Linked DNA regions of Syntrophotalea carbinolica DSM 2380. The protein of the gene in region 2 interacts with the protein of the main gene of each other region in a pairwise test. Links are inferred from orthologs where the notes say so. Each region holds a gene or a part of one and is shown on either strand. Other genes may lie near its edges.

Evidence for each region.
Region 1: the proteins of rlmB (region 2) and tsaE interact in binary tests that used the Escherichia coli proteins (3 or more experiments, as listed by UniProt). The link is inferred for Syntrophotalea carbinolica DSM 2380 from one-to-one orthologs.
Region 3: the proteins of rlmB (region 2) and PCAR_RS03540 interact in binary tests that used the Escherichia coli proteins (3 or more experiments, as listed by UniProt). The link is inferred for Syntrophotalea carbinolica DSM 2380 from one-to-one orthologs.

What each region holds. Positions count from the first base shown.
Region 1 is NC_007498.2:1,175,863-1,178,879, reverse strand. Bases 158-3,017 are described here. They hold tsaE (tRNA (adenosine(37)-N6)-threonylcarbamoyltransferase complex ATPase subunit type 1 TsaE), read right to left. Parts: upstream 1,899-3,017; coding sequence 1,416-1,898; downstream 158-1,415. Other genes in these bases: PCAR_RS05830 (pyridoxine 5'-phosphate synthase), read right to left, coding at 2,776-3,017; acpS (holo-ACP synthase), read right to left, coding at 2,388-2,774; PCAR_RS05840 (CBS domain-containing protein), read right to left, coding at 1,902-2,351; PCAR_RS05850 (aspartate kinase), read right to left, coding at 158-1,195. Also shown: more of PCAR_RS05850, read right to left, coding at 1-157. UniProt on the Escherichia coli protein: Required for the formation of a threonylcarbamoyl group on adenosine at position 37 (t(6)A37) in tRNAs that read codons beginning with adenine.
Region 2 is NC_007498.2:832,852-835,758, reverse strand. Bases 97-2,846 are described here. They hold rlmB (23S rRNA (guanosine(2251)-2'-O)-methyltransferase RlmB), read right to left. Parts: upstream 1,967-2,846; coding sequence 1,226-1,966; downstream 97-1,225. Other genes in these bases: PCAR_RS04170 (DUF4388 domain-containing protein), read right to left, coding at 2,710-2,846; pyrF (orotidine-5'-phosphate decarboxylase), read right to left, coding at 1,971-2,705; tuf (elongation factor Tu), read right to left, coding at 97-389. Also shown: more of tuf, read right to left, coding at 1-96; more of PCAR_RS04170, read right to left, coding at 2,847-2,907. UniProt on the Escherichia coli protein: Specifically methylates the ribose of guanosine 2251 in 23S rRNA.
Region 3 is NC_007498.2:682,498-685,506, forward strand. Bases 3-2,854 are described here. They hold PCAR_RS03540 (bifunctional ADP-dependent NAD(P)H-hydrate dehydratase/NAD(P)H-hydrate epimerase), read right to left. Parts: upstream 2,290-2,854; coding sequence 715-2,289; downstream 3-714. Other genes in these bases: PCAR_RS03535 (cation:proton antiporter), read right to left, coding at 3-667; PCAR_RS03550 (AsmA family protein), read left to right, coding at 2,705-2,854. Also shown: more of PCAR_RS03535, read right to left, coding at 1-2; more of PCAR_RS03550, read left to right, coding at 2,855-3,009. UniProt on the Escherichia coli protein: Bifunctional enzyme that catalyzes the epimerization of the S- and R-forms of NAD(P)HX and the dehydration of the S-form of NAD(P)HX at the expense of ADP, which is converted to AMP.

The DNA.
Region 1 (3,017 bases), 340 kb from region 2 along the record:
CCTGGTGCAGTACACGAATTGCCAATTCCGTATATTTGGCATCAATAACACAGGAAACTTTGATCTCGCTGGTTGAGATCATCTGGATGTTGATACCTTCCTGGGAAAGAACCCGGAACATCTTGCTGGCAATCCCGGAGTGGGAACGCATTCCGACCCCGACAATGGATACCTTGGCGATATTTTCATCGCTGCGCACACCGGCCGCACCGATTTCCCGGGCGGTTTCCTCGACGGCCTTGAGAGCCTTCTTGAAATCGCCGCGCGGCACTGTGAAAGTCAGATCGGTAAGTCCGTCGTTGGACACATTCTGGATAATCATGTCAACGGTAATATTCGAAGTGGTCAGGGGAGTGAACAGCTTGGCGGCGACACCAGGCTTGTCAGGCACACCCATCACGGAAATCTTCGCTTCGTCTTTATTGTATGTAACGCCCGAAACCAGAACGGTTTCCATATCCTCGTCCTCCTTGGTAACCAGGGTCCCTGGATTATCGTTAAAACTGGAACGCACGTGCACGATCACGCCGTATTTTTTGGCGAATTCCACCGAACGTATCTGTAATACCTTGGCTCCGAGGGAAGCCATTTCGAGCATCTCGTCGTAGGAAATTTTCTCGATTTTGGTGGCATCCGCCACAATCCGGGGATCGGTCGTATAGACGCCGTCCACATCGGTATAAATCTCACAGACATCGGCTTTAAGAGCGGCGGCCACCGCGACGGCGGAGGTGTCGGAACCGCCCCGTCCCAGGGTGGTGAGGTTGCCGTCATGGTCGATACCCTGGAAACCGGCTACGACAATGATCGTGCCGTTATTGAGATCTTCACGGATATTCTTGTCGTCGATGCTTTCGATACGCGCCTTGCTGAAAGTGCTGTCCGTAAAGATGGGAATCTGATGGCCCAGATAACTTTTTGCCTTGTAACCCATGGACTGCAAACACATGGAAAGCAAAGCAATAGTCACCTGTTCGCCCGTCGACACCAGTACGTCATATTCACGTTCACTGGGAAAATCGCATAATTCATTGGCCAGAGCCACCAGTTTATTGGTTTCTCCGGACATAGCCGACACAACCACGACCACGTCATTTCCGTCGTCGTAGGTTTTGGCAACGCGCCGGGCGACATTGCGGATCCGGTCAACATCACCGACCGATGTCCCCCCATACTTCTGTACTACCAGGGCCATAGTCCCCTTCCTCCTTTTCAATATGGAAAACCAGGCGTTCAGGCAGAATGCGGTAGCAACCCCACCCCATGGAAACGTCTCGAAAGTCCTGAATCCGAGACTGTCTCCGGCCTGTCAACCTGCTTATACGATCCGTATTTCACATGGCAAACCAAAGCCGATAGAATGCAGCCTGGTTGCCTTTTTACAAACAATCCCGTTTGTGGATGCAGGCATGGTTTCAACCCTGCGATTGCCAAACGGATTGCAACGCCTCCAACAGAGTCTCGCCCGTCGGACCGACAGCGCAAAAACGAATGGCCCGCATATCGGGACCCCGATGCTGAATCCGGATAGCAAGATAGGTCGGGCACAGATCGTCAAAACGATCGGCCCACTCCACCACGGCGACCCCGTCTCCGGGCAGGTATTCCTCCAACCCGAGATCCTCCAGTTCGCTGGGATCCGCCAGCCGGTAAAGATCGAAATGATAAAGCGGCAAACGTCCCTCATACAAATTCATCAAAGTGTATGTCGGGCTGACGATCGGCTCGCTTTCAGGAATGTCCAAGCCGCGGGCGATACCCTGGGTCAGACAGGTTTTACCCGCGCCCAGGTCACCGCTCAAAAGCAGCACGACAGGATCTTTGATCACCTGGCCCAAACAACGGCCGAGGCGTCTGGTTTCTTCCGCCGAGGCGGTATCGAGAATCCACTCCGACACGGTTTAGAGCTCCATGTTGCGAATGATATCGAGCCGCGCAACGACCCCCAGCAGTTTACCTTCCTGCACCACCGGCACCATATGTACCGACTTTTCCAGCATCACGGCGACAACCTGGGAAACCGGTTCGTCAGGCGAGCAGGTCGCTACATCGGTGGTACAGATTTCCCGCACCTTCTGGGCGGTCATTTTCTTTACCTGCTCGGCGAAACGGTCTTCGCTCTCCAGATAAACGACCCAGTCGAACAGGGATACGACCGTCGGGATATGCAAGGGCTTATCCTGGGCAACGAGATCGGTCTCCGTCACGATACCCTGCAACATGCCTTCGGAATCGACCACTGGCATGGCGCTGACCCCGGTCTTGACAAACAAACGGGCCAGCTCATCGACGCTGGTTTCCATGGAAACCGTATGTACTTCGCTGGTCATGATATCACGGGCTTTCAGCATGATCATATCCCTTTCCGGATTGGAGACAAAAGCGGATCAGTTACCCTCGAACACGACAGTGGCAAAAGCGTAATCCCCATCATGGCTGCACGACAGCAGCAGACGGACGTGGCCACGGTCTTCAAACAGGCGGGCGGCCTCGCCATCCAGAACCAGGTCGGGCTTCCCCTCCGGATTGCGCACCACCGCCATATCCTGCCAGCGGATACCATAACGCAGTCCGGTTCCAAGAGCTTTCAAAAAGGCTTCTTTGGCGGCAAACCGTACGGCGAAATGGGGCGCAGGATCTTTCTTGGCCAGGCAGAAGCTTCGCTCCTCCTCGGTGAACAACCGTTCAAGGATGGCGGTCTTCCCGGCCTCCAGAAACCTCCGAAAACGCTGAATGCGCACCAGATCGTTACCCAACCCGCTCAGATACGGCATGTCAGGCCCCGCCGACCAGATCCTTCATTTCCCGCACCGCCCGGTCCATACCAACCAGAACGGCTCGCGAAATAATGCTATGGCCGATATTGAATTCCCGAATGCCGCCGATAGCTGCGACCGGCTGAATATTGAAATACGTCAATCCGTGACCGGCATGAACCAGCAGGCCCAGCTTGTTGCCGGCCTTAACCGCGTTGGTCAGCTTATCGAGTTCCTTGCTGCGCGTAGCGGCGCATGCGG
Region 2 (2,907 bases):
GCGGGAACGCCAACCTGACGAGCCAGCAGGATGTGCTCGCGAGTCTGAGGCATGGGGCCGTCAGCAGCGGACACAACCAGAATGGCACCGTCCATCTGCGCAGCACCGGTGATCATGTTCTTGACGTAGTCGGCATGACCAGGGCAGTCAACGTGGGCATAATGACGGGTATCGGTCTGATACTCGACATGAGCGGTGGCAATAGTAATACCACGCTCACGCTCCTCAGGAGCGTTATCGATCTGATCAAAAGCCTTGAACTCGGCCAGGCCACGTGCAGCCATAGTCTGTGTAATAGCTGCAGTCAGGGTTGTTTTACCATGGTCAACATGACCGATGGTGCCGATATTTACATGGGGCTTAGTTCTTTCAAATTTTGCTTTCGACATGGAGTAACCTCCCTCTTTAAACTCTTAGCGATATAGTCTGTGTCTTTAGGACAGCCAGGATATGGCATAACCGAAACAAAGTATACTTCAAAAACAAGCAACGCGAAAGGCCCGCAAAATGGAGCCCACAACCGGATTTGAACCGGTGACCTCATCCTTACCAAGGATGCGCTCTACCAACTGAGCTATGTGGGCCAAGCAATTTGCAACCGCGCGGAACGACATGAATCTGGAGCGGGAAACGGGACTCGAACCCGCGACCCTCAGCTTGGAAGGCTGATGCTCTAGCCAACTGAGCTACTCCCGCCCTTCAAAGCCATTCCTCATTCGAAGCTATTTGTTGAACTAACTAAGACCAAGACTCCAGTACGACCGGCCCGTCAGGGCCTCCTGGCAACCTTGCCACAGTCTCATTCGGCAAGTATTCAAATGGTGGAGGGGGGAGGATTCGAACCTCCGAAGTCTACGACGTCAGATTTACAGTCTGATCCCTTTGGCCACTCGGGAACCCCTCCAGGGGACACGCTTAGATTGTGTTGTGTCTGCTGCCCGTCCTTTTGATGGAGCTGGCGACAGGAATTGAACCCGCAACCTGCTGATTACAAGTCAGCTGCTCTACCAATTGAGCTACGCCAGCCAGGCACAGATGCGCTTTATAACCCTATTGGATATAAATTGCAAGCAGTTTTTTCGCCCATGCTCGTTGCGGCGAACGGAGCAAAGGTATAGTCCATCCACCCCCTGCCTGTCAACTCTTTTCTCCAAAAAAAACGATCTTTTCAAAAAACAACAATCTGACTGCCCGGCAGTCACCCCACGGACAGCGACTTACAGCCTCAAACCGTCTGCTGACGAAGAACCTCAAACAGCGCTACACCACCGGCAACGGAAGCATTGAGAGAAGAGACTTGACCGCGCATAGGAATCGCCAGCAGCGCATCACAGTGCTTTCTGACATTATCCCGCAAGCCCTTTCCCTCACCGCCGACAACCAGCACCACGTTGCCGCGCAGGTCGGTATCGTAAAGACTTTGCGATCCAGCGTCACCGGCGAGGCCATACACCCAGAATCCGGCTTGCTTGAAAACTTCTAAAGAACGCGCGACATTCGTCACGCGGCATACCGGAAGATACGCCAAAGCACCGGCCGATGCCTTTTCGGCAGCGGCTGTAATGGGACAGCTCCGATCCTTGGGAAGAACGATCCCCTGGCAGCCTACAGCTTCCGCCGACCTTGCCAATGCTCCGAGGTTATGTGGATCGGTAATGCCGTCGAGCACCAGAATCACCCCTTTGCCGCCGGCATTTCGCCAGAGATCCAAAAGATCTTCAAGCGCTATCACCGATTGGGATTCCAGTCGCAACGCCACCCCTTGATGGCGCGCGCCCTCGGCAAGAGCATCCAACTCGCGGCGATCCAGGGAGCGAATGGCTACGCGACGAGCACGGGCAGCCTCGCATACAGCAGAAAGCCGCGACGATTCCGCGCCGTGCAGCACCAGCAACTCCAAAGGCTTGCGCTGTCGACTCTTAAGCGCTTCCAGAACAGGATTTACGCCGTAAATGAGACTACCCACAGATTCAGCCCTCTTCCAACGCGGCTGCCATCTCTTCCACGATACGCTGAGCAGCGCCCACCGGATCTTCGGATGCAGCGATGGGCCGACCGACCACCAGGAAATCGGATCCGGCAGCAATCGCCTCACCCGGGGTCATAATGCGCTGCTGATCGTTTGTTTCCGCGAAAGAGGGCCGCACCCCCGGTGTCACGATAGCAAAATCGCGCCCGCAGGCCCGGCGTATCAAGCCGACTTCCCGCGGCGAGGCTACGACGCCATCGAGCCCTGCCCCCTTCGCCAGACATGCCAGGCGAGGTACCATTTCTTCGACAGGCCTGTCGACACCGACCTCCCGCAACGTTTCTTCGCTGGAAGAAGTCAAGATCGTAACCCCCAGGAGCAACGGCGGCACATCCTCACCGGCGGCAAAGTATTCTCTCACCGCCTCGGCTGCCCCCGCCATCATCGCACGCCCACCCAAGGCATGCACATTGAACATGCGCACCCCGAGACGACACGCCTCAATGGCGGCCTTGGCAACGGTATTGGGAATATCATGGAATTTCAGATCGAGAAAAACCTCGCCGCCATGGTCCCGGATCATGCGAACCACATCGGGCCCGCATCGGGTAAAGAGCTGTTTGCCGACTTTAAATACTCCGACTTTGCCACGCAGGCGCCGCACCCATTCTTCCGCCGATGCCCCCGACTCGACATCAAGGGCAAAGATCAATTTTTTACGCGCTTCGACAAGCATGACATCATCCTTCGGAAAACTGTTTTTTAACCAAGAGCTTATTGACGCGCCTTGGCACTTCCTGAACTTTCTGGATCAGGCGGGCGGATTCGGCCTGCCCGAGATCACGCTGAGCAGCCATACATTCCATATAAATCAATTCACTAAGGGCCTCGGCCAACAACCGCTTTTTATCCTGCTCTTCAAGTCCCGACAGATTGGT
Region 3 (3,009 bases), 150 kb from region 2 along the record:
CCGTCTCCCGGCGGAAAAGTTCCGTCAGGATGTTGAATGCCCACCCTCCGGCAATGCCGATGCCGACACCGGTGAGAATCATGCTGGACGGATGCCAGAGCAACGTGCCGAGATTGGTGCCCGGCGCGGCGGACAAAAGTCCGGCAAGGCCTGTCGCCAGGGAAAAGTTGAGGATCGCCAGCACGTCGTCCAGGGCCGCTACGCCCATGATGGTGGTGGTGACGTCTCCGCGGGCCTGGTATTCGTGGGCCACCGCCAGCGTTGCCGACGGATCGGTGGGCGTAGCCAGGGGGGCCAGAAGCATCGCCATAAGCAGCGGGTTCGGCCAACCCATCAGATATCCGGCGGTAAAGATGCCGATGCCGACGGCCAGCATGGCGGTTTGCGCTTCCCCTACGGCAATCCAGACGATGCTGCGACCCAGACGTTTCAGATGCGGAAAAAGTAAGGAACCGCCGACGGAAAAAGTGATGAATGCCAAAGCCAGGTTCGTAATGAATTCGGTGTGATCGGTAAAATCCCGGGGAATGATCGGCACAAGGCGCGGGTTAAGGGCGATGCCCGCAATAATGTATCCGGTGATTTTAGGCAGTTTGACGACATGCGCGAGTTCTCCGCCGACCAAAGCGCCTAGCAGGATAATGCCTATAATCAAAGTCGTGTCCATGGCAAAACTCATTTCACAGTATAGCGGGGGCCATTTGCAACGCCACCTTATGCCGGACAAGGTCCGGCGTAACGCCGCAAAAATTCCGCCGGCCATTCCTGGCGTTCATGTTTAAGGGCAAGCGGGAGATGCTCAAGAATATCCTGGGCGGTCATGCCGTCTTCGCCCTGTGCGGTTGCCGCAAGATCACCTGCGGCGCCGTGCAGGAAGACGCCTTTGCAGACCGCTTCCTCGGTATTCAGGCCGAGTCCGTGCATGGCGGCGATGGTGCCGGTGAGCACATCCCCGGAACCGGCCGAAGCCATGCCGCTGTTGCCGCTGAGGTTGATGAAGACGCGTCCGTCCGGGCAGCCGATCAGGGAGTGCGCACCTTTCAAGACGATGGTGGCATTGAGATCGATAGCGGCCTGCTGGACGGCTTCGATACGGTTTTGTTCCAGCTCGGCGACACTTTTCCCCGTCAGTCGGGACATCTCTCCCGGGTGGGGGGTCAGTACGGTGGGAGCCTGTCGTTGGCGTACCAGATCCAGATTCGCACAGATCGCGGTAATGCCGTCGCCGTCGAGCAGCAGGGGGCGGTCGATGCCTGCTGTCAGCTCCCGTACCAGTTGCTGAGTTTGCGGATCGAGGGATAAACCGGGACCGAGTATGGTCATGTCGAGGGCATTGGCCTGTTGCAACAGCGCATCGCGGTTGCACAGCGCGATGCTGCCCGAATCCGTAGCCTGCTGCGGCAAAAATACCAGTTCGCTTCCCTTCATGGCGATGAAAGGGGTGATGGCCGCCGGCGCCGCAAGGCGGCTGTAACCGCCACCGGCCTTGAGGTAGGCGAGGGCCGCAAAGCAGGGTGCGCCAAGATAACCGGCGGCTCCGGCAACGAACAGCGCCTGGCCGAAGCTGCCCTTATGCCCGGTCTGGTCGCGGGGCGGCAAGGGGGATGGCGTATTGATGGCGATTTTCAAATCATCACTGCGATACAGTTCCGGCGGAAAACTGATGTGGCTGACGTGCAACTGGCCCCCCAGGGCAAAGCCCGGGTAGAGCAGATTGCCGATTTTGGGCAGTCCGAAAGTCACCGTATGCTCTGCACGAATGGCGCAGCCGAGTATCTGCCCCGTGTCGCCCTGCACGCCGGAAGGGATATCGAGACTCAGAACGGGTTTACCGCACTGGTTGACAGCCTCGATTACTTCGCGATGCAGGCCGCTGACTCCGCGGCTAAGACCGGTGCCGAAGATGGCGTCGATGACGGTGGAGCAGTGGGCGAGTTCCGTGCAGATCCCCTCTGAATTATCGAGTTGCCGGATGTCCATCGGCAGCTGGCGAAGGATTTCCAGGTTAAGGTGTGCGGCGCCGCTAAAACGGGCCGGATCGCCGAGTATCCGAACTTTGGCCACCCCGCCGGCCGAGTGGATTTTACGGGCCACGACAAAGCCGTCTCCGCCGTTGTTGCCGAGACCGCAGAGGATGACGAAGGTGCGATTTGCCAGGGGCCCCATTCTTCCCAGGACGGAAAAGGCTGCCTGACCGGCGTTTTCCATCAAAATTTCTTCGGGAATCCGGTACCGGTCGATGGCGGCGCGATCCATGGCGCGCATCTGAACAACATTGCTGACTTTCATCGCTAGTTTCCCCCGTAACCGCTGTCTCCGGGCGATCCGGCAGTCCGAAAATGCGGCAGTGCATCGGATCGTTCCAGACGTTTGAAAGGATCCTTGTATGGCTTCGGTTGGTTAAGAGCGTCTTTGTTCATGTCCGTCAGGCTGTGAACGGTATTGGCTGGCGGCTGTCGCAGGAACGGTTTTTTTACTTTCCGATAATATCCCACCACCGGGCCCGAGTCAAAACATCCTGAAATGAATAAGCTCTTTGCAAAACTTAGCTTTTGACGGAAGGCCCTGAACGGCTCCTTTTTCCGGACAGATTATTATCGGGTTATCGGTTGTACGGGATAAGAAGCTTTTGACCTGAAAAGAAACTTGCTTATATAATCTCTCATAAATTCTTTGCAAGAATATCTATCAAAGGAGAACTTACGTGAAAAAGTGGTATGTGGCAGTAGGCGTAGGGTTGGCAGCGCTGGTGGTGCTTGTCGTTGTCGGGGTGTCCAATATCGGCCCGATTATCAAGCAGGCGGTCAATAGCAAGGGCCCCGAAATTACGGGTACGGATTTGCGCGTAGGGGATGTCGATATCGCATTGTTGACCGGTCGTGCCAGCCTGAAGGATTTCTTTTTGGGGAACCCGAAGGGTTTTGATTCGCCTTATGCCGTATCGGTCAAAGCCATCAAGGTTGATCTGAATGAAAAATCCCTGACCCGGGATACGGTGATCGTGGATCG